DNA from 2 places in the Hydrogenovibrio crunogenus genome. Region 2 is predicted to be linked to the other one. Evidence: riboswitches for the same ligand, from Rfam matches in the RefSeq annotation. Region 2 holds a riboswitch; the other holds the start of a gene.
The links. Region 2 has a riboswitch for thiamine pyrophosphate ahead of thiC (phosphomethylpyrimidine synthase ThiC). Riboswitches for the same ligand answer to the same signal wherever they lie in the genome.
Positions count from the first base shown of each region.

Region 1: another riboswitch for thiamine pyrophosphate. It lies ahead of GHNINEIG_RS10880 (TonB-dependent receptor); the one in region 2 lies ahead of thiC (phosphomethylpyrimidine synthase ThiC).

Region 1 is NZ_CP032096.1:2,290,469-2,305,590, forward strand. It holds gene GHNINEIG_RS10840 (penicillin-binding protein 1A) at 1-75, shown strand, start outside; gene GHNINEIG_RS10845 (fructosamine kinase family protein) at 112-990, shown strand; gene adk (adenylate kinase) at 1,061-1,708, shown strand; gene GHNINEIG_RS10855 (FMN-dependent NADH-azoreductase) at 1,887-2,495, shown strand; gene mgtE (magnesium transporter) at 2,492-3,853, opposite strand; gene rimK (30S ribosomal protein S6--L-glutamate ligase) at 4,186-5,091, shown strand; gene GHNINEIG_RS10870 (succinylglutamate desuccinylase/aspartoacylase family protein) at 5,121-6,185, shown strand; gene GHNINEIG_RS10875 (ATP-dependent zinc protease family protein) at 6,182-6,724, opposite strand; TPP riboswitch at 6,896-6,997, shown strand; gene GHNINEIG_RS10880 (TonB-dependent receptor) at 7,060-9,153, shown strand; gene GHNINEIG_RS10885 (hypothetical protein) at 9,213-9,488, shown strand; gene pnuC (nicotinamide riboside transporter PnuC) at 9,475-10,098, shown strand; gene GHNINEIG_RS10895 (aminoglycoside phosphotransferase/kinase family protein) at 10,109-11,008, opposite strand; gene GHNINEIG_RS10900 (ATP-binding protein) at 11,030-13,876, opposite strand; gene GHNINEIG_RS10905 (DUF302 domain-containing protein) at 13,924-14,307, opposite strand; gene GHNINEIG_RS10910 (AI-2E family transporter) at 14,403-15,122, opposite strand, start outside.
Region 2 is NZ_CP032096.1:158,405-173,526, forward strand. It holds gene thiD (bifunctional hydroxymethylpyrimidine kinase/phosphomethylpyrimidine kinase) at 1-834, opposite strand, end outside; gene thiE (thiamine phosphate synthase) at 827-1,483, opposite strand; gene GHNINEIG_RS00670 (thiazole synthase) at 1,512-2,333, opposite strand; gene thiS (sulfur carrier protein ThiS) at 2,334-2,543, opposite strand; gene GHNINEIG_RS00680 (FAD-dependent oxidoreductase) at 2,566-3,618, opposite strand; gene thiC (phosphomethylpyrimidine synthase ThiC) at 3,673-5,565, opposite strand; TPP riboswitch at 5,796-5,918, opposite strand; gene GHNINEIG_RS00690 (CopD family protein) at 6,074-6,556, shown strand; gene GHNINEIG_RS00695 (PilZ domain-containing protein) at 6,597-6,929, opposite strand; gene GHNINEIG_RS00700 (gamma carbonic anhydrase family protein) at 7,245-7,784, shown strand; gene GHNINEIG_RS00705 (putative bifunctional diguanylate cyclase/phosphodiesterase) at 7,791-9,689, shown strand; gene aroE (shikimate dehydrogenase) at 9,719-10,552, opposite strand; gene hemB (porphobilinogen synthase) at 10,557-11,558, opposite strand; gene GHNINEIG_RS00720 (hypothetical protein) at 11,681-12,127, shown strand; gene GHNINEIG_RS11785 (molybdopterin-dependent oxidoreductase) at 12,356-12,997, shown strand; gene GHNINEIG_RS11790 (molybdopterin-dependent oxidoreductase) at 12,930-13,718, shown strand; gene GHNINEIG_RS00730 (c-type cytochrome) at 13,705-14,769, shown strand; gene moaA (GTP 3',8-cyclase MoaA) at 14,948-15,122, shown strand, end outside.

The sequences.
Region 1 (15,122 bases), 320 kb from region 2:
GAAGCCTATGCGCCTAAAATTCCTGACCTTTCCGAAAAACGTATGGAAGAGATCACGCAAGAACTGTTTGAATAACCCTAGGGAGGCGAATCCCCTATTAAAGGAGAGACTATGAATTGGAACGCACTCGCAGACTCAATTTCTAAACTCACCGGAACGCCTTTTCAAATTGAAAGCGCCGCTCCCGTTGGCGGAGGCGATATTCATAAAGCCTATCGCCTGCATAGCGCTGAGGGAAACTTTTTTCTCAAGAGCAACCAATCTTCTCAGGCCGCTTTATTTGAAACAGAAGCAAACAGCTTAAAAGCCCTTTCCAGCACACTCAGCATTACCGTGCCTAAAGTCATTGCAACGGGAGTGGAAAATGACCAGGCCTGGCTTCTTTTGGAATATTTAGAGCTGACCCCACAGGGCGACGATTTTCAACGCGGCAAGGATTTGGCACTACTGCATCATCAAATCAACGAAACGAAGCAATTCGGCTGGTTTGAAGACAACTTCATCGGAAAGACCCGCCAACCAAACAGCTGGACATCGAACTGGGTTCAGTTTTACGGTCAAAATCGTTTATTGCCACAATTAAAGCTAGCGCTTTCCAATGGGGCATCGCCTGTATTAATGGATAAGGGCATTCAGCTCATCGACAAACTCCCTGAGTTTTTCCAAACATATCAACCAGAGCCTTCCCCTTTGCACGGCGATCTTTGGGGAGGTAACAGCAGCTTTACCCACGCCGGTGAGGCTGTCTTTTACGATCCTGCCAGCTACTATGGAGATCGAGAAACAGATTTAGCGATGACAGAATTATTTGGTGGCTTTCGTCCTGATTTTTATCAAGGCTACGACTCTGTTTTCCCGATTGATAGTGGCTATGCCCAGCGCAAAAATCTCTACAACTTGTACCACGTACTCAATCATTTTAATTTGTTTGGTGGGCACTATGCCAACCAGTCTGAACGAATGATTCAAACGCTTTTGGATTCAGTTTGATAGAATAGCGCCAAAATTTTTATGAACCGTCTGATTTAATTTTAAAACAAGAACTTAGCGAGAACTGACTATGAAATTTATTCTGTTAGGTGCCCCGGGTGCCGGCAAAGGAACGCAAGCACAATTCTTAACCAAAGAATTCGACATTCCTCAAATCTCTACTGGGGATATGTTGCGCGCAGCAATCAAAGCACAAACCCCCATGGGAAAAATGGCCAAAGAATTTATGGATGCCGGTAAATTGGTTACGGATGAAATCATTATCGGCCTTGTTAAAGACCGTATTGCAGAACCTGACTGTGCCAATGGATTCTTATTAGATGGCTTCCCAAGAACGGTACCACAGGCAGATGCGCTGAAAGCGGCAGGCGTTGAGATTGATGCCGTCATTGAAATTGATGTCCCTGATTCTGAAATCGTTAACCGTATGGCAGGTCGTCGCGTCCACCCAGCATCTGGTCGTACTTATCACATCACTTATAACCCACCAAAAGTGGAAAATAAAGACAATGAAACTGGGGATGATCTGATTCAACGAGAAGATGATAAAGCCGAAGTGGTCTTGGATCGTTTAAAAGTCTACCATGAACAAACGGCCCCATTAATCGGCTATTACAAAACAGAAGCTGAGAAAAACGACCAATTGAAGTATATTCAAGTCGACGGAACGCAACCGATCGATACGGTTGAGAAATCGATTCTTTCCGCTTTAAAATAAAAAGCCTTTTTGCCATAGCGTGTTCACTCAGTGTTTAAACACGCTATGACGCCCCTGCCTATTTTCCCCGTTATTGTTGCTAAAATCGCAATAGTTTTTTGCTATTTCCTTGCTTTTTAAGAACACTTAAATTTTTTACACTAGTGATAATTTAATTGATATTCAAAAGGAAAGCGACATGGCAACGGTATTACGAATTGACAGCAGCGCGTTATCAAACGGGTCTCATTCGAAAGCATTGGCCGATTTTTTTCAAACCCAATGGTTAGAAAAACACCCGACCGATACGTTTCAAACACTTGATTTAAGCCAGACACCGCCACCGCATTTATCCGAAGCGACGATTGGCGCGATGTTTACCCCTGCTGAAAAGCGCTCTGATGAACAAACGCAACAACTGGCATTATCCACTGATTATATCGAACAGTTGAAAAACGCCGATGTCATTCTAATCAGCACCCCTATGTATAATTTTGGCATTCCATCAACTTTGAAAGCTTATTTAGACCACAGTTTACGCGTCGGTGAAACATTTGTTTACACGGACAAAGGCCCAAAAGGATTATTAGAAGGAAAAAAAGCGATTGTTGTAGCGGCATCAGGTGGAGATTACACAGAAGCGCCATTAGATGCGATGAACTTCGTGACACCTTATTTGAAGACCGCTTTGGGCTTTATCGGAATTAAAGACGTCACACTTGTCGAAGCGCCTGGAATGGCTGGCGATGAAGCTTCTATCAAGTCATCGATTGATAAGGCAAAGCAGGTTTTAGGTGATTGTATCTAAGTCAAGATTAACAGGGTGGCAAGCCCTAGGAAAGACATAAACCCAACCACATCGGTGACTGTCGTCAAAATCACTGCGCCAGATAAAGCAGGATCAATCTTCATTCGGCGCAACAATAAAGGAATGGCGATACCAGACACATTGGCTACGGTCATATTAATGACAATGGCCAGTGTAATCACCAGGCTCATCATCCAGTTATCAAACCAAAGTTGAGCCACACCACCAACAACGAGCGCCCAAACCAAGCCGTTTAACGCTCCGACCCATAACTCCTTATTAAATAACCACCATCGGTTATTCCCCCCAACTTGACCCATTGCCAAACCGCGGATAATTACGGTCAGGGTCTGACTTCCGGCAATGCCGCCCATACTCGCCACGACTGGCATCAGAACGGCCAACGCCACCACTTGAGATAACACCGCTTCAAATTGTCCGATCACATAGGCCGCTAAAAAAGCCGTCGCCAGGTTAATGCCTAACCAAATTCCTCGACTTTTGGCACTGGACAGAATCGGGGCAAAGAGTTCTTCATCATCACTGACACCGGACATGCTCAGCAAGGTGTTATCAGCATCTTCACGCGTAATCTCCATAATATGATCGATATTCAACTGTCCAACTAGAATGCCTTCTTGATTCACAACCGGAGCGAAACGCAGTTCTTTAGACCGTAGAATCACTGCGGCATCATGAACGTTCATTTCATCCAACAATGACACAGATTGATGCATGAATTCAGAGACTTCTGCTTCTTGGTTTTGTTTAACCAAATCAACCAGCCCTAAAGACCCCACCAAACGATTGTCTTTGTCCGTGACCATAAATTCCTGAGTCGTTTCGTCCAACAATCCCTTAATTCGAATATAGCGCTGCACCGTTTCCAAGGTAACATCTTGCTTGATATTTACCGTACTCGGATCCATATAACGACCGACCATATTATCGTCATAAGCGTGCAAGGCCTGAACTTGTTCGCGCGTGCTGTCATCCAAGTTGTCAATCACCGCCTCTTTGACTGACTCATGCACGGTATCCAGGATTTCGGCAATGTCTTGCGCGCCCAAGTCTTTTGTCAATTCAGAAACATCAGACAGAGCCATTTCAGACATTAATGCGCTTCGGACATCATCACCAACCTCAGCCAGCACTTCGCCTTTCAAGTCTTCGGGAACACATACCCAAATCTTTTCCCGGTCGCTTGCGGGAAAAGATTCTAATAACAAAGCAATTTCGGTATCGGGCAGATCAACAAAAAAATCACAAACGGCTGTTTGATCTTCCTGAGTTAATAAGGCTTGGAGCTGGACAAGTTTTTCTTCTGAGGAGAATGGCGTTTCTTCATTCACAGTCATAACGATCTCTTTTTCGGGTAAGTGAGCTCACCTCTGGCATTTTTATCATATTGAACCGACTATCAGGTTCTGAACTGCATCTTGATCATGAGGGAGATGTGCTTTATAACGGCCATTTTTCTAGGCCGCCCTCTTTATACCCTAATTACATCATAAACTAAAGGCATACCGCTCGGTTACACCACAAATAATTTGTGTTTTTTTACCTCCTTGACAAGAAATATCTTATAGTTAGAGTAGTAGGTAAGCGTCATTTAACTTGATTGAATTCCCTCAAGCATTTCAACAAGATGAACACCTCACTGAAACACAGAATTTAAAGAGAAATCCGTATGAAAATCGCTATCTTATCCCGTAATGCCAAACTTTACTCAACCCGTCGTTTAATTGAGGCGGCTGAAGAACGTGGTCATGAAGTTAGAGTCATTGACGCTTTACGCTGCTACATGAACATTTCGTCTAACCATCCACAGGTTCACTATAAAGGTGAAGTTCTGGACGGGTTTGATGCGATTATTCCAAGAATCGGCGCCTCCATTACATTCTACGGGACAGCGGTTTTAAGACAGTTTGAAATGATGGGCGTTTACCCATTGAATGAATCCGTAGCCATTTCTCGTTCTCGCGATAAGCTTCGAAGCTTGCAGCTATTATCTCGACGTGGTGTCGGCCTTCCGGTAACAGGGTTTGCCCATTCCCCTGATGATGTTAACGACTTACTGGAAACCGTTGGAGGCGCGCCTGTTGTGATTAAGTTACTTGAAGGCACACAAGGCGTGGGCGTGGTGTTAGCGGATACGCATTCAGCTGCCGAATCGGTTATCCAAGCTTTTAACGGGTTAAAAGCCAACATTCTGGTACAAGAATTCATTAAAGAGGCCCGAGGCGCGGACTTACGTTGTTTCGTCATTGGTGGCAAGGTTGTGGCTTCCATGAAGCGCCAAGCAAAAGATGGAGAGTTCCGTTCAAACCTACATCAAGGCGGATCAGCTTCGTTGGTTAGAATCACACCAGAAGAGCGTGCAACGGCGGTTAGGGCAGCCAAAATCATGGGACTGAATGTGTGTGGTGTCGATTTACTCCGCTCTAACCATGGTCCCGTGGTAATGGAAGTGAACTCTTCCCCCGGTATTGAGGGCATTGAAACGGCCACACAAAAAGATATTGCGAGTCAAATTATCGCGTTTATTGAAAAAAACGCTAAACCGCATAACACCAAAACCCGTGGTAAAGGCTAACCAATCGGAGTTTATTAGGAACGCACCTGATGAAAAAAATTGCAAACCGTCCAATTAAAATCGGGCCAGAAACCATTCACCCCGGTGAACGCAAGACCGTCGATTTACAAGTTGGCAAACTCTATACCCACGGCGAACTCAATATGCCGGTACAAGTCATTAATGGCAAACAAAAAGGGCCTACATTGTTTGTCAGCGCTGCGATTCACGGTGATGAATTGAATGGCGTCGAAATCATCCGACGTCTAATGAAAGTCAAATCCCTCAACCGTTTAAAAGGCACGTTAATCGCGGTGCCGATTGTGAATTTATATGGATTCATTAACCAGAGCCGCTACTTGCCTGATCGGCGCGACCTCAACCGCAGTTTTCCCGGCTCCTCAAAAGGCTCCTTGGCAGGTCGCATGGCGAATTTATTTTTAAAAGAAATTGTGGCGCAATGCTCACATGGCATTGATTTGCATACCGGCGCCATCAATCGTACCAACTTACCCCAAATTCGTGCCGACCTGGAAGACCCTCAAACCTTGGAAATGGCGACGGCGTTCGGTGCACCTTTAATGATGAATGCCGCACTTCGACCCGGCTCTTTAAGGGTTTCAGCCGTAAAGAAAGGCATTCCAATTCTGTTGTATGAAGCGGGTGAAGCTCTCAGATTTGATGAATTTGGTATTCGTGCTGGCGTGAACGGTATTTTGAACGTAATGAAATCTTTAGACATGATTGCAAAAGGGCGTTCTAAAAAAACACCGATAAAGCCTGTGATTGCTCGATCAAGTTACTGGATTCGTGCACCACACAGTGGTATTTTCCGCTCTTTGGTCAACGATGGTGATCGCGTTCAAAAAGATAAAACCTTATTAGGCGTGGTCTCCGACCCCTTTGGTGAGGAGGAGTTTGAAATTTTCGCCAATGCCAGTGGCATTGTCATTGGTCAAATGGTCATGCCATTAGTGAATGAAGGTGAGGCGTTATATCATATCGCCCAATTTGCCCGTACTGACTTAGCTGAGGAACGTGTTGGTTCGTTTGCCGAAGACATTCATGGAGATGACACGCTCCCCTACGATAATGACGATATTCCATCCATTTAAGACGTTTTACGACTCACGGAACCGCATTTCGGTTCTGTTAAAAATTTCTGATTGGGGTTGATCAAAAACTTGCCTTCCATCGCAGAACGCCCAATTAACATTGGATAAGAAAAATGACCTCGGTCTACAAGATTGACCGGTACAGTTGTCAATTGCCCCGCCAAACAAATTGGCAGCTCAACGACTTCCCTTGCTTGCGTCCCTTTTGTCTTCGTTTTGATGTGCACAATCCGGAGAACCGGCTTTTGGATCGCAATACCATCTTGTGTTCTGAATTGTACCCAGGCCTGGTTGTTTTTAGTAAACCGATGAATCGAAACCGCATGTAAAGAAGAGCTGTCCGCACCGGAATCCACTTTGGCTTTAAGCGTCAAATTGTATTCAGGAATCGCCACTTTCTCGACCCAACCGGTGACGATAGGAGAAGTATCCGCCATTGCATTGACAGCAAAAACGCTTAAAAAAAGCACAAAACTTAACACTTTCAAACGGGATACATGTTTTATTGCATTCTTTTTTTCAAAGCTTTGATTACCCATGGCATTTCCTTTCGAAAATAATAAAATGAATATCGTATTCACTTCTTTTTATTTTAATACAAACCGTCTCTATACAATCTTAAAAAATCCTTTATTTTTTCAATTAGTTAAAGTTGTTTTTGTGTCTGGAAGGTTTTTGCCTTATAATCCCGGCTCTTTATCGTATTTTGAATTATCGCCGAGGGGTGGCCATACGGCCTGAGATCCTAAATTGGGAACCCTTATAACCTGATCCAGTTAATACTGGCGTAGGAACAGGCTGCAACTCGACTTTGTTTTCTCCAAAGAACCGATTCCTGCCCTGTCCTTTTTGGTTAACTAAAAAGGAATGAATTATGACTCCTAAAACACCCTTTAAGCCTTTTGCTTATTCCATAGCCCCAACCTTATTATTGAGCTTATTGCATAGCCCACTTGCCTTATCAGATGATACCGTTGTATTGGCTCCGGTTAAAGTCGAGGCCGACCTAAGACAATCTCAAGCGGAAGATATGCCGGTAAGCATCACGGTGATGGATTCTACTGAACTACAAGATGCGGGCGCAACCCACACAGATGACGTTCTATTAAGCGCCCCGAACGTTAACGTTTCAAATCAGAATGCACGCGTCAAACACATTCAAGTACGCGGCATGGGCGAGCGAGACGAATATACCGGCGCACCAAATGCCAGTGTTGGGCTTGCTATTGATGACATCGATTTCAGTGGGCTGGGCGGCATTGGCAATTTATTTGACGTACAACAAGTTGAAATCTTACGCGGCCCTCAAAATACGCGTTATGGGCAAAGTGCCATTGGCGGACTGATTAACATTCAAAGCAACGATCCGACCCCTTATCGCGAAAGCCTCGTTGAAACCAGCATTGGGCAGTATGGCCATAAAGAACTTGGCGTCATGACAAGTGGTCCAGTGAGCGATAAGAAAGAGGCCACACAATACCGTATCGCGGTTTTTAAACACCAAAGTGATGGGTTTTATCAAAATGAGACCCTGAACCGCAAAGACACTAACGGTAAAGACGAGTTGACGTTGCGTGGTAAGTTGCGCATGTTCGCTACCGCGAACACCACGGTCGATTTAACATTACTACACGCCGATTTTAATGATGGCTATGACGCTTGGTCTCGCGACAATACCTTTACCACACGTTCTAACCAACCCGGAAACGACAACCAATTGTCGAATGCCGCTTCAATGAAAGTGACCTATGAAGGCAATACGGCTTACAACGTGATTTCCACAACCAGCCTCTCAAACACAGACGCACTTTATAATTACGATGGTGACTGGCTGGCCAAAGCGGAACAGTTTTATGAAAACCAAAAGCACCGTCGTCATATGTCACAAGACTTACGCTTCCAATCGAAAGAATCAGCGCGTATTTTTAATAACTCAACCGATTGGTTAATAGGGGCTTATGCTTCCAATATGGATGAAAGTAACTACTCTGATAACTATTACGCCGGTTCAACAGAGTTGATTGACAGTGACTTTAACCACCAAAAACTGGCCGTTTACTCACAGCTGGACCAACATGTGAGCTCAAAGCAAACAATGACTTATGGGCTACGTGTCGAACATAATCGACAAACCTTCAAACAAACGAAAAAAACCTATTCCGACCAAACCCTAACCGATGATTTTTCACCGGATGAAACGCTTTGGGGAGGGTCAATTCATTACAAATATCGTTACAACCCGAACCATATGGCTTTTGCCGGAGTTACACGAGGCTATAAAGCGGGCGGGTTCAATGCAGGTAGTGGTGCCAGTACCAACGTCACTTATGATGCTGAAACCTTATTAAATTATGAAGTTGGGTTAAAATCGAATTATCTGAATAACCGTTTGCAAACCGCCACCACGGTTTTTTATATGGACCGAAACAATCCACAATTTGACGGTTATTCGTACGACAGTGCCGGAGAGTGGATTTTCTATAAAGAAAATCTGGATGCGGCTCAAAACTATGGTCTGGAAACCTCGTTTGACTGGCAAGCGACTTATGCCTGGCAGCTGTTCGGTTCGTTAGGCTTACTCTTTACCGAAGTGGAAGGGACGCCAGCAAACAGCAACTTTACTATGTCTGGCAGAGATCAAGCGCATGCCCCGAACTATCAGTTCCACCTGGGTACACAATATCGCGCTGCCAACGGTTTTTTTGCCCGTACCGAAGTGCGAGGAATGGACAGTTACTATTTTGACAATGTCAACGATGGAAAAACGGGGGCGTATCAAATCATTAATGCCCGCATTGGATATGAAGCGAAAGACTGGGAAACCTATGTTTGGGGGAACAACTTAACCGATGAGCGTTATGCCACCCGAGGCTTCAAGTTTGACCATTATGACGGCGATGGCGTACAAGAATACATTCGTTTAGGCGATCCGCGTCAATTTGGCGCGACCTTGCGAATTCACTTCTAAACGATTCAAAAAATGGCCAGGCCTGGCCATTTTTAACGGCTATTAATAAAGGACTGCCTATGTTAGCGTCTATTGACATCAGTATGTACCCATTACAGGAACAATACTGTCAGCCCATTTTATACTTTATTGCTTCACTGGAAAGACATGAATCTATTCGTATCGAGAAAAATGCCATGAGCACACAAATCTTCGGTGATTATCGTATTTTAATGGCGGCTCTGACAGAGGATATCGAACAGGTTTTGCAACAAAATCCCAAAACCATTTTTGTTTTAAAGTTACTCGGGACAGATCGTTCAAAAGCGGACATTGAGCACTGTGGAAACGCCTAACCTTTTTGCTGACGTCTTGGCCTCTATCCTAGCGTTATCTGGCTGGGAAGCGCTTGCCACCCTTCTAGGCATTGGCTATATTCTTTTCGCGATTAAGCAATCCATCTGGGCGTGGCCATGTGCTTTTTTCAGTACCTTTATTTACACATTATTGTTTTGGGATGGACAACTTCCACTTCAATCGGTTCTCAACGCCTACTACCTAGTCATGGCGATTTATGGCTTTTGGCTTTGGAAAAAGCCCATTCAGTCGGACAAAGCGATTCACGTCCACACAAAACCCATTGCTTTTCATCTGGGGTTTTTAGTCATCGGTACAATTTTAACTGTGACAATCGGCTTTTACATGCAGCAAGGAGACTATTCTCGTGCGCCTTTTTTAGATGCAGGCGTTATGGTTTTTTCAGTGATGAACACTTACCTGATGGCACGAAAAGTCTTGGAGAATTGGCTTTATTGGCTGGTGATTAACAGCGCGGCGATTGTTTTGTACTGGCAAAGCGGATTTTATTTTACGATTTTGATGTTTATCTTATACTTTGGTCTCGCCATTGCAGGTTATCGTGCATGGCGTCAAGACTGGATTACACGCCAAATAGCGCACGGATAGGGGAACGTATTCAAACAAAAAGCGCTGGATAATCTCGCCAGGCCTGGTAGTTTTTTTCTCCCAGCACATTCATTAAAAACAACATCACACGATACACAGATCGAACCGCGCCAATCTCAGGAATGGCTCGATGACGTTCATATTCCGCACAAAATAGCTGAGCCTGCTCAGGCTTTAGCAAATACTCCAGAAGTACCCAGTCAAGCTCAACCGGACCAAACACCAATGCGTCCAAATCGGTTAATCCGGTTAAAGCGTTCTCTTGTTGCAAAAACTGATCCCACCTCAAATCCGGCATAATCACCCCAAATTCAGAGGGTTGAAAGCGGGCATCGATTTGACCAAGCAACGCTTCTTGTTCAGTGGAATTCAATAGAGGATGAACGCTCAGTAATTGTGTTAATTGCTGCTTTACATGCTGAGGCCACGACGGTTTCGTTTCTGTTTTTGTTTTGCCAAAAATATAACCAAATTGATCGGATTCAACTTGATGTAAACAGGCCAAGTGTTCAGCTAATTGTCGCACCATTTGAGAAGTGACCAGCTCAGACTGTACAGACTGACCAGGTAGAAAATCTGTTTTGATTGCCCAAATGGACTCGTTTGGCACAACCAGCGTCTGCAGTAATGCGGGGATTTCAAGGGGAGAATATTGTGCAATCAAAGGGTAAAGCGAGTCAAAGTGTTGCAACTGCTGTTTTAAATGAACCCCGAAAAATTCGGCCATCCCTTGCCAGAAAGGGGAATCTTCAGCCGATTGCGAGTTGAGAGCTTTAATGACTTCTTTTTGGCTCGCCGTTTCATGCAAAAAAATCGTATGACTGCTATCATCGTACAGGCTGGGAATTTGTTCGAATGAGCGCGTCTCCGCATTCGAAAAATAAGGTTTCAATCTAGGTATAGAATGCAACTTTACACTCCGTCAGCCATGTTATTTGGCTTCCGTTCTCGTTAAGTATCGCTCAACCACGTTTAAGAAATTCTCAACATCTAACGGCTTGGTTAAATAATCGTCAAACCCGGCACGCTTCCCTCGTCGAATATCATGCGACATGGCATTCGCCGTAATCGCAACCACAGGCACTTGACTGACTTCACTGTCTTTCTTAAACACTTCTAACACTTCATACCCACTCATACCTGGCATATTGATATCCAGTAAGATTAAATCCGGTTTATTCGCCTTCGCTAATTCAATTCCAAGTTGAGGTTCATGCGCGGTAATTAAATGGGTATGATCTCGTTTGGCTAAAACATGTGACACCAGCTTTAAGTTGGCCGGGTTATCTTCAATGTATAAAATGGTTTTGCCCAATGCCCCTTCTTGATCTGAATCTATCACCAAGGTCTGATCAAAATCCGCTTCAAATGGGTGGCATGAATCAATGTGCAACTCCACAAAGAAACAACTCCCTTTGGGTTTATTGGCTTGATAACCAATCTCACCCCCCATCAACTCAATCAGCGTTTTTGTAATGGACAACCCGACACCTGTCCCTTCAATGCCGCCGCCTTCTTGCCCCAAACGATTAAACGGCTGAAAAAGCTCCGACTGCTTACCCTCTGGTACGCCCACCCCATTGTCTTTGACCGAAATCCTCAGGGTATTTTCGGATTGCAATGCACACTCCACCCAGACTTGGCCATGGTCATCATTATATTTCACGGCATTCGACAACAAATTCAATAGAATTTGTTTGAGACGAACACGATCCGCACGGACATACAGCTCACTCAAAGCAGGAATATCCAATGAAATGCCTTTATTCTCGGCAACCGGTAACATCAAGTTACGACACTCCTCAAGCACTTCTTTTAAACCGACTGGTTCAATCGATAAATCAACATTACCCGATTCAATTTTTGCTAAATCCAACACATCATTAATTAAATCAAGCAAATGATTTCCGGCTTTTACAATTTCATAGATATTGTCTTTTTGATCAGCGGTTAGGTTCTCATCCATATCCAACAACTGGGCAAACCCCAGCACCGCATTTAACGGCGTTCTTAACTCATGACTCATGCTGGATAAAAATTGCGATTTAGCTTGGCTGGCTTTTTCCGCTTCATTACGCTCTTTTAAAATTTCTTCATGCATTTCTTCTTGCTGAGACAGCATGCGTTTAACGTAAATCAAGGCACCATAGTTTTGGGTAAAAGATGCCAAAAACTCAACCATTTCATCATCATACCCCTCAGGACGATTTGCAAGACCATACATACCGACCAGTTTAGAACCATAAAAGACCGGTACCCCCAAAAAGGCGTTCAAATCTGGGTGACCTTCCGGCAGTCCGCCACTTCTCGCATCCTGCTTAGGATCATTACTAATCACTACACGCTGAGTGGTGATGGCATGTCCAAACAACGTATTAAGGTTTCTGAACTCCAGCCCTTCTGGGGCATTTTCATCATAAAATTTTCGAGTTTCTTTATTCCAGGCAATATTGGTCAACGCATGGGTTTTTAAATAGCTTCGCCCGTCTGCATCTTGTAACACTTCGCCTATAAAACCATAGTCACTTTTGGTCAATTTCAGAATTCGGCCCAATAAATAATCGGCCACCTCTGAAAGATCCTTGTAAACCATAAATAGATTCGTGGCTTTCCAAAGCGTTTCAAGTAGCTCTTTTTGTTTTTTCAATTTATATTCAATATGAATATTATTGGTAATGTCTCGGATGATAATGGTAAAGCCATCCTGGTTAGAGTCTTTAATCGGACCAATGGCCGCTTCAATCGGAAAGATCCCACCTTCCTTATGCAACCCCTTAACACGACCATCTTGCCCCATTAAACTGGTGCGATCGAAGCTATTGGCATTCAGGTTATGGATAATTTCGGTATGGTATTTTCGGTAGGCGCGTGGCATCAGCATCGCGACATTATTACCAATCAATTCCTTTGCGGAGTACCCAAACAATTTTTCCATTGCCGGGTTTACTTCCATGATTCTGCCATCCTTATTGGTCTTTAAAATACCATCTGGCGCGGCATGAAGAATACTTTCCAAGTCTGCCAATGAGTTTTGCAACTCGTTTTTAGCTTCAGTCAACTGGAAGGTTCGAGACTTAACTTCCTGTTCTAACTCAACGGTATAGGACTGTAACCGACGCTTAGAATAACTGACCAGTGAAATCACCAGAATACTGATCACCAACACCAGAATAATGACTAGCCAGACTTGCTGTTTAAAGTTCTTATTTCGTTCTGTTTTTTTGGCAAGATGCTCTTGTTGTAACCTTTCGATGGAATGACCAACAAGCAAGTGAAATGAAGAAAGCAGTCCATCCGCATAATCCTGCGTCGGAATCACTTCCGTATAGAGTACTTCTTTGGCTTCTTGAATGGCATCAAAGTCCAGCAGTAGGCTTTGATAATAAAATTGTTTAGGAAGGCCTTTTTCTAAGATCTGGTTATGTTCAACCAGAATTTTTAACTCTTCTTTTTGATCTGCTAATCGTCGAATTCGAGCACTTTCTTCAACAATTTTATGCCGTATTTGTGAGATTTTATTGAATATTTCACGTTGTTCGGCCTTATCATCGTGCACCACAGCATCTTTCAACAACAATTTGAGCTGCGTTCGCAGGTCGTAAATCTTTGTTAGCGTTTCCAGCTTGTTACGCTCAATGGAAAGCTGGCCCCAGCTTTGTCTTTCCTGCTGGTTACCTTGTTCAAAAACTTGATAAAGACCGTAAACGGCTATAAGCGTTGCTGAAAAAGCAATGACCAAAGGCCATTCATAGAACTTTAAAAGGGTCTTTTTAATCATTTAATCTAGACCTACCATTCCATGCACCCTTTCAGCAACCACTCAAGTTATTTTGCTTCATCAATCATCTTGATGATTTTTTGCTCAACTTCTTTTGCAATCTCTTGCAGTGCTGCATCATCCGATAAAGTCGCTAACATTTTTGCCGGCTCAATCATCCCAATTTTGGTTTGACCCTTTTCGGTATACACAGAAATACGGCAAGGCAAAGCCATATTCAATCGCATATCAATGCCCATGACCTGTGCCGCTTTACCAGGATTGCACACTTCAAACACTTTACAGTTCTCAGCAAACTCAAGCCCTTTGCTTCGTAATGTTTCGCCTAAATTATGCACATACAGCACACCAAATTGATTGCTTTTCACCGCAGCATCCAGATCTTCCGCTGCTTGTTCGAATGTTTTTTTGGTATCAACGACATAATACATAATATTTTCTTCCTTATATTTTAAAGACAACGTCTTATTGAACTGGTTTTTTGAATGAATATCAAAAAATCTTATTCAATTTTTTCGTCGCCAAGTTATTTTTCATTGGATAAACGTGATTTCGGTATATTATTGCCCAATAAAACCGCGATTGCTCGGGTATCTTTATTCTGAAACAGGGCTATTTGAACGATCATTGTCAAAGGGATTGATAAAACCATCCCAACCGGACCAAACATCCACCCCCAGACCATTAATGATAAAAACACTACAAGAGGGGATAAACCAAACTCGAATCCCATCAAATGCGGTTCAATGAAATTTCCTAAAACCACATTGATGATTAAAAAACCGCTCATGACTAAGATCGCATCAAAAACGCCAATCTGGATCAATGCCAGAAAAACCGGCGGGATAGCTGAAATTAACGAACCGATGTTTGGAATATAATTCATCAGCATCGCCAAAACACCCCATAAGTATGGAAAATCAACCTCGAGAAACATCAATAACAGCGTGACTAGCACACCGGTGATAAAACTGATCACTGTTTTAATGAAAATATATCTATTCACTTGTTTAAAAAAGCCGGCAATCGCTTGAATTTTAAAATCTGAATTCGGCCAAGCTGCTTGAAATTTCTGTGTCAGACTGCTTTCTTCCATCAACAAAAAAATCGCAATAAACAGCACCAAAAAAGTGTTCATGATAAAAACACTGACGCCCGTCAAAGTATTCGCCATAAACTGAATGAGTGATTCGGAGCTAAAATGCTCGTTTAACGTGGCTTCAAAAAAAGGAAAGGACCAATACTG
Region 2 (15,122 bases):
TTGCCCAGTTATCATGTCCAAATGTAGCAAGGGTTCTTTGCGATGTCCAAGGTTGGACTGATATTGTAATTGGAGTGATTCGCTCTGAGTAAACCACTGATGCATTTGGTGTTTGGCTTGCTGGACAGCGGTGGCCAAGTCTTGACCTTGAGCAAGGAAAGTGGCAATGGCGGATGCAAAACTACACCCGGTGCCATGCGTATGAGAGGTTTGAATGCGTGGGCTTGAAAAGGGCATCGGAGGGTAATTCGGTTGAAGCAGCACATCAGTGGCAAGGTCTGACTCGGAACCATGTCCTCCCTTTGCCACTACCGCTTGAGCACCCAGTTTAAAAAAAGCATCACGGATTGTGTCAATCTTTGGTTCGATGTTATGAAAATCTTTGTCCAAGAGGTGATTGATCTCAGGTAAATTGGGCGTAATAATCGTGGCGATGGGAAAGAGTCGCTCTATTAAACAGTCAACGGCGCTTTCTTCCAAGAGAGGGTGGCCACTGGAGCTTATGAGAACGGTGTCTAACACGATATTTTTGAGCGAGTACTGTGCGATTTTGTCAGCGACAACGTTAATTAATTCTGCATTAGCGAGCATACCGATTTTGACAGCATCTACCTTGATGTCTTGCAATAAGGTATCCAGCTGATGGCTTAAAGTCTGAGCCGAGGTCGCAACAACGTGTGCAACGCCTTGAGAGTTCTGTGCAGTGAGAGCGGTAATGCAGGTCAACGCATAGCCTCCTAAGGCATGGATGCTTTTTAAGTCCGCTTGAATACCGGCACCGCCATAAGGATCAGACCCTGCAATGCTCAACACGGTGGGCGTGTGGTTAGACATAAGACAACGCTCTTGTTTGATAGGCTTCATCAAATATGTGTATGAGATTTTTTACACTTTCCATCGCCGTACAGCCTGGCTGGTTGAGTCCATTTATCATGGCGATACCGTTCGCACCTGCTTGTATGACATTTTTAAGATTATGCCGCTGAATCCCCCCAATGGCAACCACTGGAACATCCAATGTTTCTACCCAGTGCTGCAGATTCTTTAAACCGATTGTTGGATAAGATAATTGTTTGCTCTGGGTTTCGAAAATGGGTCCGATCGCAAGGTAAGAGGGCTGTATTGTTAATGCCGAATCAATTTCTGCTGGGGTATGTGTGCTGACGCCCAATCGGATTCCCGCCTGATGGATTGCAGGTAGGTCGGCATCGAGCACATCTTCTTGTCCTAGGTGCACACCATAACTGTTGAGTTGGAGCGCCATTTTCCAGTAGTCATTGATGAACAGTCTGGCTTGATAGGACTTTGCAACAGTATCGGCTTGTATCAATTCCTGCTCCAGTCGCTGGCCGGCTAAATCTTTGATACGAATTTGTGCGGTAGTAATACCTGCCTCAAAAAGGCGTTTTAATTTATCGGCGCGATCGACCAACGGGTAAATGCCCAGTGGTTCTTCAGGAGAGTGACAGGATCGAAATTGCATGATAGTTCCTTAAAACGGCCAGGCCTGGTTAATTTTGGTGCCAAAAAGGTGTGCCAAGCACCGGGGTTGAAGGCGATGCCAAATCCCTTTCCTGCATGGTTCCAGCATCAAATGCATACACGCCCGCTTCAACAGCGGACTTGAATGCTTTTCCCATATTCACAGGGTTGGGTGATAATGCCACGGCTGAATTCAGCAGAATACCGTCATAACCCATTTCCAGCGCTTGAACGGCGTGAGACGGTTTGCCAATGCCGGCATCGACGATGAGTGTTAATTCGGGAAATCGCTGTCGGATTGCGTTCAGGTTGTAAGGATTCATCAGCCCTTTGCCCGAACCGATTGGCGAGCCCCAAGGCATTAAAATATTACATCCTGCGTCTACTAAGCGTTGGGCTAAGACTAAGTCGTCTGTTGTGTAGGGAAAGACTTCAAAGCCTTCATTTACTAAAGTTTCAGTGGCTTTCAGTAATTCGAAAGGGTCCGGTTGCAGGTTGTACTGGTCGCCAATCACTTCCAATTTGATCCAGTTGGTTTCAAACACTTCACGTGCCATTTGAGCGGTGGTAATGGCTTCTTTGGCCGAATGACAACCTGCCGTATTGGGCAGAACATGGCAGTTTAAAGACTTGATCATGTTCCAAAACGTTTTTCCGGCTTGATCTCCTGCTGATTGCCGACGTAATGAGACAGTGACAATTTCAGCACCAGAGGCTTCAATCGCTCCTTGCATGGCTTGAGGAGAGGAGTAAAGGGCCGAGCCAATTAATAAACGGCTATTCAGAGTTTTTCCGCCCACCGTCCATGACATGGGAGACGATTTTTGAGAATGTTCAGACATCTGGTTCATTTAACCTCCTTGCATGGGTGCGACAATTTCGATGCGATCATCGGCTTGTACGCATGTGTTTTTATACTGACTGCGGGGGACGAAAGCTTCATTGATGGCAACTGCAAAATTGTGTTCCTGATAGCCCAAATGAATTAACAGATCGGTCAAAGACAACGAGGCCGGAATGGCCTTTATCTCATCATTGATCTGAACAGTAATGGTGGTCATGTGTCTTTCCTTGTAAGTAAGGCTAAGCCGCAGAATCAGACATGAAAGGGATTTCGTTTAAAGCTTGTTCAACCACGGCAGGGGCTAATAGATAGCCATGGCGATATAAGCCATTAATACGGGTGGTTTTATTTTCATGCAGGATTCGCGGTAAATTATCTTTTAATGCCGGGCGACAGTTAGTGAGCATTTTCACAATGCGCGCTTCTCCAAACCCGGAATGTACGCTGTAAACGGCTGAAAGCAACTCCAAACTGGAGCGCACAGACATGTCACTTTGATCTTCGCTTTCAATTTCAGTGGCGCCCACCACATAACGATGGTTGGGACGTGGCACAATGTAAATTCGATAACGCGGGTGCATTAAACGCACCGGTCGAGAAAGGGATACATCCGGTGCGTCGAGCCAAAAAACCTCCCCTCTGACACCACGAAGATCGGCAATATCGGGCTTAGCGCCCAAGCCTCGGGCATCAAAGACCCAATCGAAATCAACACAGGTTTCATTGGTTTCGATTTGACCGTCCGATACTCGGGACACAACTTGATGAGTTTTCCATTGAACAGAGGGGTGTTCCTGTAAGAAAAGCGTGCTTTTTTCCATGAACTGCTGCGCATTGACTTGCGCTTCCGTCGGCAGAAAAAATGCTTTTCTGTGCTGAGCGAGATCCGGTTCCAAAGCCGCAATTCCTGTTTGATCCAATGTCTCTATCGAGGCGGCAGCTGGAATTTTTGACTGTAATTGGGTAATAAAGTGCATTAACTCAGGCATGTCCGATCGATGAGCCGTGATTAAGCTGCCCTGTTTTTGAAACGCCTGCGGAATCTTTATCTGTGTCAACAGGTCAGGCCAAAGCTGAATGGATCGCAGGCCGGCATCAAATATGGCGGACTCGGCCGTTTCAAGTTCGGCAAAAGGCGCCAACATGCCTGCAGCCACCAACCCGGCCGCATTTTCAGACGCATACGAATCTTTTTCAAATAAGGTTACTTTGTGACCTGATTTGACTAAGTTCAACGCTAAAATACGACCGACAAGTCCTGCCCCGGCAATGCCGATGGTGTGTGTTGTCATAATCAACTCCTCGCGTTGCGACAATAAGCGCCGCAACGATCTGAATAATCGAGATTAAGAACCTGTTTTGGTGATATCTTCGACGTTAACGTATACTTCACTGCCTTGGTTTTTAAAGGTTTGAGACATTTCTTCCATCCCTTTATTAACGGCATCTTCAGTCGATAATCCTTGCTTGTCCGCATAGTCACGCACTTCCTGTGAGATTTTCATCGAACAGAATTTTGGACCACACATTGAACAGAAATGCGCCACTTTAGCCGAATCTCTCGGTAAGGTTTCATCATGGAATGCACGCGCCTTTTCAGGGTCTAGTCCTAGGTTGAACTGATCTTCCCAACGGAATTCAAAGCGGGCCTGACTGAGCGCATCGTCTCTTGATCGTGCACCTGGATGGCCTTTAGCAATGTCTGCCGCATGAGCAGCCAGTTTGTAGGTGATCAGCCCTTCTTTCACATCATCTCGGTTAGGCAAGCCAAGGTGTTCTTTGGGTGTCACATAACACAGCATGGCGGTTCCAAACCAACCGATCATGGCCGCGCCAATCCCTGAGGTGATATGGTCATAACCAGGGGCGATGTCCGTTGTTAAAGGGCCTAACGTGTAAAAAGGCGCTTCATGACAATATTCCAATTGTTTGTCCATGTTCTCTTTGATCATATGCATCGGTACATGCCCAGGCCCTTCAATGATGACTTGAACGTCATGTTTCCAGGCTATTTGAGTCAGCTCACCTAGGGTTTTGAGTTCAGAAATTTGTGCTTCGTCGTTGGCATCTGCGACAGATCCTGGACGAAGTCCGTCGCCTAATGAGAAAGACACGTCATATTGCTTTAAAATTTCACAGATATCTTCAAAGTGGGTGTATAAGAAGTTTTCCTTGTGGTGGGCAATACACCATTTCGCCATAATCGAGCCGCCTCGAGACACAATACCGGTGACGCGTTTCGCTGTCATCGGAACGTAGCGTAAAAGCACACCGGCATGGATGGTGAAGTAATCGACTCCTTGTTCCGCTTGTTCAATCAAGGTGTCTCGGAATATTTCCCAGGTTAGGTCTTCAGCAACCCCATTGACCTTTTCCAAAGCCTGATAAATCGGTACGGTGCCAATGGGCACAGGCGCATTGCGTAAAATCCAGTCACGAGTGGTGTGAATGTTTTGTCCAGTAGATAAGTCCATGACGGTATCGGCGCCCCAACGCGTAGCCCAAACCATTTTTTCAACTTCTTCGCCAATGGAAGATGTGGTGGCGGAATTTCCGATATTGGCATTTACTTTTACCAGAAAGTTGCGACCGATAATCATCGGCTCAGATTCCGGGTGATTGACGTTGGCTGGAATGACGGCACGGCCTTCGGCTACTTCTTTCCGAACAAATTCAGGGGTGATGTCTTCTAGTAAATTGGCGCCGAAATTTTCGCCTTTTAAGCGGGCTTCGCGTTCAGGGTCATTGAGATAACGACGGGTCATGTCGCGGCGTTGGTTTTCGCGGATAGCAATAAACTCCATTTCAGGTGTGACAATGCCTTGACGCGCATAGTGCAGTTGGGTCACGTTATGTCCAGGTTTTGCTTTTATTGGTTGACGCATTAAGCTTGAAGCGCCGGCAATGGCGGTTTCCATTTGCGTGCGGTTTTTATAACCATTGTCTTTTGGATCGATAATGCGGCCTTCGTAGGCTTCCACGTCGCCACGGTTGGCAATCCAATCTTTGCGGATTGCTGGAATGCCCTGCGCCACATCAATTTCTATATTTGGGTCGGTATAAGGGCCTGAAGTATCGTAAACGGTTACGATCTCATCGTTTGTTAAGGTAATGGCTCGCATCGGTACTTTGATTTCCGGGTGAATTTCACCAGAAATATAAGTTTTATGGGAAGCCGGTAACGGGTCACGGGTCAGGATGTCATTTGAAGCGGGGAGCGCATTTTTAAAAGTACTCATGTTTTTCTCACTTTTCGTTCGTTCAAAGGATGAAAAAAACAGCGTAAAAAGATGGGCAAAATCTTAGTCATTAAGATCATGCACTTGTCATACCGTTGAAAAGTAGAAAAAGGGACGTGATGATTGCTTTTAAAGTCCCTGTCTCTACTTGATGCGAAAGACTTTTACTAAAAAATCTTCTCGCTCAAAGGTATTTAAAAGCAATCTACAGAAAACAATCGGAGTGTGTTTCCTTAGAATCTTCTCTTCCCTACGCTGGCTTTAACCAGATCAAGTTCAACGGGCCCGACAGCCGGGAAATTGGTTTCCACTTAGTCGTCTCAGCACTTTGGTGTGCACCCCGAGAGATGGAAGATATTGTAACAGAAGCAAAACTAAAAACCGATTAAATAAAAAAGTTCAATTGAATCAATTGCTTGTATTCATTTGTAGTTTGCTTTGATAGATGGGTTTGATTTTGCAAAGCGCTTAGGGTTTAATCATATGAAACATTTTAGAAAGGAAAGACATGAACTGGGAAACGATGATCTTGAGCTCTTTGCATGCGATTGCCGCAGTGATTTGGGTTGGCGGAATGTTCTTTGCATATCGTGTTTTAAGGCCCGCAGCGGCTTCTTTAGAATCAAGAGAACGCCTTATTTTGTGGGAAAAAGTTTTTCGACGTTTTTTTGGCTGGGTTTGGTTTTTCATCTTCGTATTAGTGATTTCAGGGTATTGGGATTGGTTAACGCGTCTCGGGCCGATTGAACAGGCTCCGTTATATCTACAGTTGATGGAATGGATTGGCTGGGTGATGGTTGGTTTGTTTACATGGTTGTTTTTCTGGCCGTTTGCTAAATTCAAAATACGGATGGCACAGTATGAGTTTGCGGAAGCCGGGCATATAATGAATACGAGAATGCGACCAGTGATTGCCATTAATCTGATGCTGGGGGTCATTGCGGTGGTGATTGGTGCATCAGGGCCTTTTTGGCCGGTGATTCCGTTTTAAAAATAGCCAGGCCTGGCTCAATCAATCGCTTTCTAAGTCGTCAGGCCGCATAAATCTCATCAAATAAAGCCGTATATTGGTTTTCATCAATTTTTAAACGCACGCCTACATGGCGTTTGTCTTCTATCTTTAAACAATGCTTGACGGTGGCTTTAAACTGAAAAGCATGAAACCCTTTTTTGTATGAAATATCGAAGTGCACTTCAACTGTGTCGCCTCGCGTTACATCGGCTTGTGTGATAAAGCCAATACCATGTTTTGAAAAATCTGTCATGGTGGCAAAGATACTGGCATCGTTGATGACCATTACCACTGGGCGGTTAGCGGGAATGCGAATGTGTTGGCGTTTTTCATTTTTAACATGTGTGGTCACGGTGTTTCCTTAATCATTGTCTTGAGTGCTTTTAGTATCATCATAGTAATTCTTGACAAGAATTCACAAATCAAAAAATAAGCGCAGGGATAAAAAAACGTTATAACAAAGGGGATGATGAAAGTTAGCTGGTAAAAACCCTTTGATTTTACATGGATTTTTAAAGGTGTCGGTCGGTAGAAGGTTTGAACAAATGTCATTTGATGTGTTGATAGGGTTTTAAAGTCCGACAAAAAAGGTATAGTATTATTTTAATGAGAACTAATGCGTAACATGCTTAACTGCACAAATTAGCGCAATAAGGGGTTAAAAAGAATGTCGATTCGTCGTTATAAAGACTTTACGCCGGAAATCGAAAAAACGGCTTGGGTGGATTCTTCTGCTGTCGTCATTGGTCAATGTCAATTAGCAGAAGATGTCGGCGTTTGGCCAAATGCCACGCTAAGAGGGGATGTAAACGCGATTAAAATCGGTGCCCGCAGTAATATTCAGGATGGCACTGTTTGTCATACAACCCACGACTCTCCTATGACCAAGGGATCGCAGTGCATTGTGGGTGCGGATGTCACGATTGGTCACAATGTGGTGCTTCACGGCTGTGTGATTGAAGATGAATGTCTTATTGGGATGGGATCTGTCGTATTGGATAATGCTGTTGTGCAAAAGCATGTCTTGGTGGGGGCGAACAGTCTAGTGCCTGCTGGAAAAGTCCTGGAATCAGGCTATTTATATGTTGGGTCTCCTGTGAAGCAATTAAGACCGTTAACGGATGACGAGAAGGCCTTCTTTAAATATTCGGCTGAGCATTACGTTAAACTGAAAAACGATTTTCAACAATCGGTTGAAGAGATTTAAAACAGAATGCGATTGAAGAACGTGACTCAACTATTTAAAACGCCGAAGTGTCATTGGCAGGTTTATTTAAGCTATATGTTCGGTGCTTGGTTATTGGTTATTGGGTTGGCGAATATTCAGTTCTTTTTGGTTTATGAAAATTTTGCGCCCAAGCTTTTAATTGTGCCTAGTGTCGTAGGCTTGCTGGTTGGCTTCTTGGTTGCGAAATACCGAATCCTCCGAGATCGCATTGAAGCGAAACAAATGGAGTTCTCTTCCATTGTTGAAATGGCTGAAGAAGTATCTTATTTTCAAAATCTTGATCGAAGTTATCGTTTTATCTCTCCTTCTGTCTTAAAGCTAACGGGTTATGATGTTTCCACTTTTTACAGTATGCCAAACTTATTTTCGGACCTGGTATATGAAGATGACTTCCCAAAGTGGCTGGCGTATGAACGGAGCATTGCCGAAGGCCATTCACCTGACCCTATTGATGTCCGTTTAACCACCAAACATAAAGGGTTGATTTGGATCCGTCATGTGTCCCGCCCAATTTATGAAAAAGATAAATTGATTGCCGTCAGTTCCACCAATACCGACATTACCGATCAGGTCAGTCAAACGGAAGCCATGAAAGAATTGGCTTTAAAAGATGCGTTGACCGGTTTGCCTAACCGCCGAAATTTGAGCTATGAAGCACAAAGAATGCTCGATGCGACTTATCCGTTTGTGTTGATTATGATGGACTTGGACCGCTTTAAAACCATCAACGATTCTCTAGGGCACTCGGTCGGTGATTTGATGTTGCAGAAAATCAAAGATCGGTTTGAGCTGGTGTTGCCGCAAGGCGCGATGCTTTCAAGATTCGGTGGTGATGAATTTGTGTTTATCATTCCTGGAATCCGTGTGGAGCAGGATGTGGAACAAATGATTCGCGACTTTTTAAAAGTGGTGGAGCATCCGATGCATTTAAATGGGTTAAATCTGCATATCTCGGCCAGCTTTGGTTGGGTGTACGCACCGGAAGATGGTCAGGATGTTGAGAGTCTATTGCGATTTGCCGATGTAGCCATGCATATGGCAAAACAGCGCCAAGGCGTTTATTGTCTACGCTATTCGGGGCAAGTGGATCACTACCACCAACGTTTACTCGTGATTGAAAACCGGATACGCACGGCGGTGGAAGAGAAAAAAATTGTGCCTTTTTATCAGCCGATGTTTTCGACCCAGACGGGAGACCTGGTCGGTGTAGAATGTCTCGCTAGGTGGCATGATGAAGAGCTCGGTTGGGTTTCTCCAGAGGAGTTTATTTCCATTGCAGAAGACATTAATTTGATTGGGAAGCTAGGTGAAACCATTCTAGAACAGGCTATTATCACGGCAAAAAAATTATCTGAATTTTGTCCTTATAAGGATGTGTATTTTTCAGTGAATGCCTCGCCATATCAATTATCAGAAATTGGGTTTGTCCAAAAAGTGAAATCATTGTTGGAACAATACGAGTTACCCGCTAAATTATTAAAAATTGAAGTGACCGAGTCGTTGTTTATTGGCGGGAATGAATATGCAATCAATGTGCTCAGTGAATTACGGGCCTTGGGTGTGAGTATTGCGCTGGATGATTTTGGTACCGGGTATTCGGCCTTTGCTGTTTTGCGAGAAGGGTGTATTGATATCTTGAAGGTGGATAAGTCGTTTGTGCAAAATATGGCAGATAATGAACAAGAAAAAGCATTGGTGGCAGAGATTATTCAGATGGCGCATATTATGGATTTGACCGTGGTAGCTGAAGGGGTAGAAACCGAAGCTCAAAGAGCTTTACTGACTGAAATCGGTTGTGATGTGTTACAAGGCTATTTGCTTGCTCGACCGATGTCGGAAGTGGAATTCTGCCCCTATATGAACTGTGCAGGTGCAGCACACTAAGGTATTCTGCACCATCAGTTTCAATGGGTTCAGGCTTGAATTAAGCGACGCACTTCATCAATCACGCTCTGCGTTTGTGGACGCACGCCTCGCCAAATATAGAAAGCTTCGGCTGCTTGCCCAACCAGCATTCCCAATCCATCTCTGGTTTGGCAGGAAGGTTGGTGCTGTTGTGCCCATTGCATGAAAACGGTCGGCTCAGCGCCATACATCATGTCATAAACGAGGCTGTCCTGTCCCAAAATATTCGAATTAATGGGAGGGAGTTTGCCTTCCAAGCTGGCCGAAGTGCCGTTGATGATAATGTCATAAGTCTCGTCAGGAATGCTCTCCCAGTCGCTGCTGGTAATTGGAGAGAGGGTTTCGAATCGTTTCCCAAGCACTTCTGCTCGCTTGGCTGTGCGATTGGCAATGTGGACCAGGCCTGGTTGCTTTTCCAGTAATGGCTGCAAAATACCCTGTACAGCGCCGCCTGCTCCTAGTATTAAAACCTTTTGGTCTTTAAATGGGCGATTGGCATTTTCTTCGATGTCGGTCACTAAGCCAATGCCATCCGTGTTGTCGCCAAAAATTTTACCGTCCTCAAAACTGAAAGTGTTCACGGCATGTGCCACCTCAGCACGAGGGCTTAACTCATCGGCCAATTCAAACGCATCCAGTTTAAAAGGGACGGTAATGTTGATTCCTTTGTAGCCTCTTGCAATCAGATCGGAAATAGCAAACTGAAAGGTGGTGTCTTCCGTATCGATCAGTAACGCTTCATAAACCAGATCCTGATCGGTTTGTTCGGCAAATAAACGATGGATCAGAGGCGACTTTGAATGGGCAATCGGGTTGCCCACTACGGCGTATAAATCTGTCATGGCATTATTTTTCCGCTAACCATTGCGCGACGACCTTGGCGTAATAGGTCAGGATGCCGTCTGCCCCTGCACGTTTACAGCTTAATAAGGTCTCCAAAACGACGTCTTTTTCGTTGATCCAACCATTTAAAGCGGCTGCTTTGAGCATGGCATATTCACCACTAACATGGTAGACAAATGTGGGGGCTTGGAATTCTTGTTTCACACGATAAACAATATCAAGATATGGCAGGCCGGGCTTGACCATGACCATGTCTGCGCCTTCGTTAATATCCATCGCGACCTCGTGCAATGCTTCGTTGCTGTTCGTTGGGTCCATTTGATAAGTGTGTTTATTGCCAGCGCCTAAATTGCCCGCCGAACCGACTGCATCTCGGAATGGCCCATAATACGACGAAGCGTACTTCGCCGAGTAAGCCATGATACGGGTATGGATATGACCGTGCTCTTCCAAATGTTCACGAATTTCTATGATTCGACCATCCATCATGTCTGATGGCGCTACAACATCTGCCCCAGCTTCAGCGTGTGATATGGCTTGTTGCATGAGTACATCAATGGTGTCGTCATTCAGGACATAACCATTTTCATCAATAATACCGTCTTGACCATGTGTCGTGTAGGGATCTAGGGCAATGTCCGTCATAATGCCCATGTCTGGAATGGCTTCCTTAAGGGCACGAACGGCTCTTTGAGCTAATCCATCCGGATTGTAAGCTTCTGCTGCATCCAGAGACTTGGTTTCTGGATCTGGCACTGGAAAAAGCGCAATCATTGGGATGCCAAGTTCAAAAAGTTCTTGAGCTTCAGTAATCAATAGATCTATACTCAAGCGTTCAATGTCCGGCATGGATTTAACCGGCTCGCGACGGTTATGTCCCTCTATGACAAACATCGGATAAATTAGATCATTCGTCGTTAAAACATGTTCGCGCATAAGTCGACGAGAAAAGGGATCTTTTCGCATGCGGCGCATACGGGTAATGGGAAACTGGCGTTCGATCATGAAGAGCTCCTGATGTTTGTGATGGAAGAATGATACTCTTGTCGCTCCAAAAAATAAAGCGAAGTCGAATGGGTCGGAGATGGCCGAAAAGGACGATTTAAGCGCGACTAAAAGGGATAACGATGTTAGAAAACTTTGAATATACATTTTTTGATGCACCTGTCGCCCAAAAATTTTGTGAACAGGTCCACGCGCTCGGTCTTAATACCGAAATAAAGCAAGAAGAGTCAGGCAGTGGAGAGGTGTCTTTTGAGGTCATGATTAAAGGACAAATATCCGATGCGCAGGCAGAGCAGATTGAAGACCTTTATGGAGAGTTGTTATTTGGAGAACAAGCAGCTCAAATTGAAGGGAATGAATCGGGTGCAGTGGCCGATGCTTGCGGTGTGCAAATTCAGTTAGCATCCGGTGAGTATACAACGGTGGCTGTTCACCCTCATATTATGAATAAAATCTTATCGGTTTTAACCATAGAAGAAGTGCAGAAATTCTTAAGCCAGGTAGCTGAAGATATTGAAAACCCGAAAGCGGGTCCAATTTGTCGTCGTGAAAACTTACCGCAATTTTAAGTAATATAGAATTTAATCACAGTGGCATAAAAAAATTATATCAGCAAATCCTAATTTTTAAGTGTCAAAAACTTGAAGTCACGGCGCATAAAACATATTATTACAGGTTAGCAAAACTGTGCTTAGCTCTGCTCGTGCAGTGGAGTTAATAAAAATAAGCTACTATTAAATAGTTAAACTCTTGAATCTGAGGTGTTTTTTAGAAAAATGCCAATCAAGGAGCAATAAATGACAGATAAAATCGTTGAAAAGGTTGCAGTTCAGTCTGATGAAAGTCGCAACCAAGGCCGTCGTGCTTTCCTAAAAGGAAGCGCGGCTGTTGCCGGTGGGGTTCTTTTTACAAAAGCCGCATCAGCAGCAGAAGGTGCTAAATATGATCCTGCTAAAGCGGTTGCGCCTTATGCTGGAAAAGAAGAAATGACAGACGTCCTAGATGTGCAAGCAGCACGTAAATCTTTAGGGTTTGGTGTTCGTAAATATCCTTATGGTATGCCTTCTCCGTATGAGAAAGAAGTGCAACGTCGTACATTAGAGTGGTTAACGCCTGACTCTATGGCTTCTATTACCATGACGCCATTACAAAGCCTACACGGTATCATTACCCCTAACGGTCTTCACTTTGAGCGTTTCCACGGTGGTGTGCCAACTATCGATCCAGATAAGCATCGTTTAGTTATCCACGGTTTGGTTGAACGTCCTCTTATTTTCACAATGGACGACCTAAAGCGCTTCCCATCAATTTCTCGAATTCACTTTGTTGAGTGTCCTGCGAATGGTGCGATGGAGTGGAAAGGGGGTTCAGTTGAACTCTGTTCAGTGGACACACGGTATGATGTCTTGTGTGGAATACACGGGTGTGCGTTTATCTGACCTTCTAAAAGAAGCAGGTATCAAGCCTGAAGGTAAGTGGATCCTTCCAGAAGGTGCAGATGCATCTGGTATGTCACGTTCAATTCCAGTTGATCTAGCAATGGATGATTGTTTTGTTGCTTACGCACAAAACGGTGAAGCGCTACGTCGTGAGCAAGGTTATCCGATTCGTTTAGTTGTTCCTGGTTGTGAAGCAAACATGTGGGTTAAATACCTACGTCGTATCTATGTACACGATGTGCCTATGCAGCACCGTGAAGAAACATCTAAGTACACTGAATTGATGCCTGATGGAACAGCACAGCGTTTCTCATGGTACATGGAAGCTAACTCTGTTATCACTTACCCATCTCCTGACTTCAAAATGCAAGGTCCTGGTAAGTACTTTGTACGTGGTTTGGCATGGTCTGGTCGCGGTAAAGTGGCTCATGTTGATGTGTCTTTTGACGGTGGTAAAAACTGGAAAGAAGCGCATTTCACTTCACCTGTACTAGATAAAGCTTGGACTCGCTTTGAAGTTGAGTGGGATTGGGATGGCTCAGAAGCCTTTATGATGAGCCGTGTAACTGATGAAACTGGTTACGTTCAGCCACCTATGCCTCAAATGCGTAAATTAGAAGGTACGAACAACGTTTACCACCGTACTGCGATGGTTACTTGGCGTATCCATGCTTGGGATGGCGGCAAAAACGGAGGTATGATTGAAAATGTTCAGTACTAATAAAACAATCCTAGCGGCAGGTCTTGCACTTGCGACAACTGGTTCAGCTTTCGCAATGAGCGGAATGCCAGGAAGCGAATCTGATGGTAAGTATGCTTCTAACTATGCTGAAATCATTAAAGAAAATGATGGTAAATATCTTGATTCTAAAGTGATTGAAGCAATTTTAGGAAAAGATGCCACTCATGGTCGTGCTGGTCTAGAAGGAAAATTGGATCCAGCTAATCCATATTCTTTTGAAGTTGATGACAGCATTGATGGTGGTAACCATGGTAATGCTCAATGTAAAATTCCTGCGGCGTTCGTTGAAGTTCACGAGAGCGCTGACAAAAACTACTACAACGATGCTGATTTCGTTGCAAATGGTTTTGGTACGCCAATCGCAGAAGCTGCATTAGCTAAGTGGAATATCACTGTTGATGGTGATGGTAAAGGCTTACCAGATCCTTCAGTCGGGATGACTGTTGAAGAAGGTGCACGTGTTTATGTACAGTTCTGTGCAATGTGTCATGGTGAGTTTGGTGAAGGGGCAAAAGGGTATCTGCCATTAGCGGTTGATGAAAACCTTGTTACTTCTGACTTCCGTGATCCTGCACCAATGAAAACTGTTGGTAACTACTGGCCATATGCTGTGACGTTCTTTGATTACATTCGTCGTACAATGCCTTTCTGGACGCCTAATGCACCATTCATCGGTGACAAAGGTTACATGGGGATGACAGGTTACATCATGCAGTCTAACTACATTCCAATTGGTCTTGATGAAAATGGAGATCCAATTGAGCTAGAAGACGATGCTTTCTATAACTCTGAATTGCTGATGAAGCAAAACAAGTTCATGAAAAACCAAGGTAACTTCTTCTGTGATCACCGTCCGGTTATTCATAACGAGCGTTGCATGAAAGACTGTCCTGATGTGATGGTTGGTGATGGTAAAGGAAACGTGAACAACTTCGTTCAAGCGCGTCGTTTACCAGATGGAACACCTCAGTATAACGTTCCACAACGTATGCATGAAGATCCACCAGGTGTAGGTCACGCTGGTATGTAATATTAAGCTTGTCTTAATATGAAAATAAAACCCGCCTTGTGCGGGTTTTTTTATGTTCTGATTTTGTCATAACCCCTTTATATTCAAGGGTTTTATCCCATAAAAAGTTTAAAACGATGCTTGCTTTTACAATTAAAAAAAGTAGAATATACCGTTATTCCCAAATGGATATAACGGTATGGCATTAATAGATCCTTTCAATCGCAAAATTGATTACTTAAGAGTCTCAGTCACGGATAAGTGTAACTACCGATGCGGGTATTGTATGCCTGAACAAGGAGCGCATCCAGAAGGGCGTCATACAGAGTATTTAGACTATGATGAATTGGCTCGTATCATCAAGGCATTTGTGG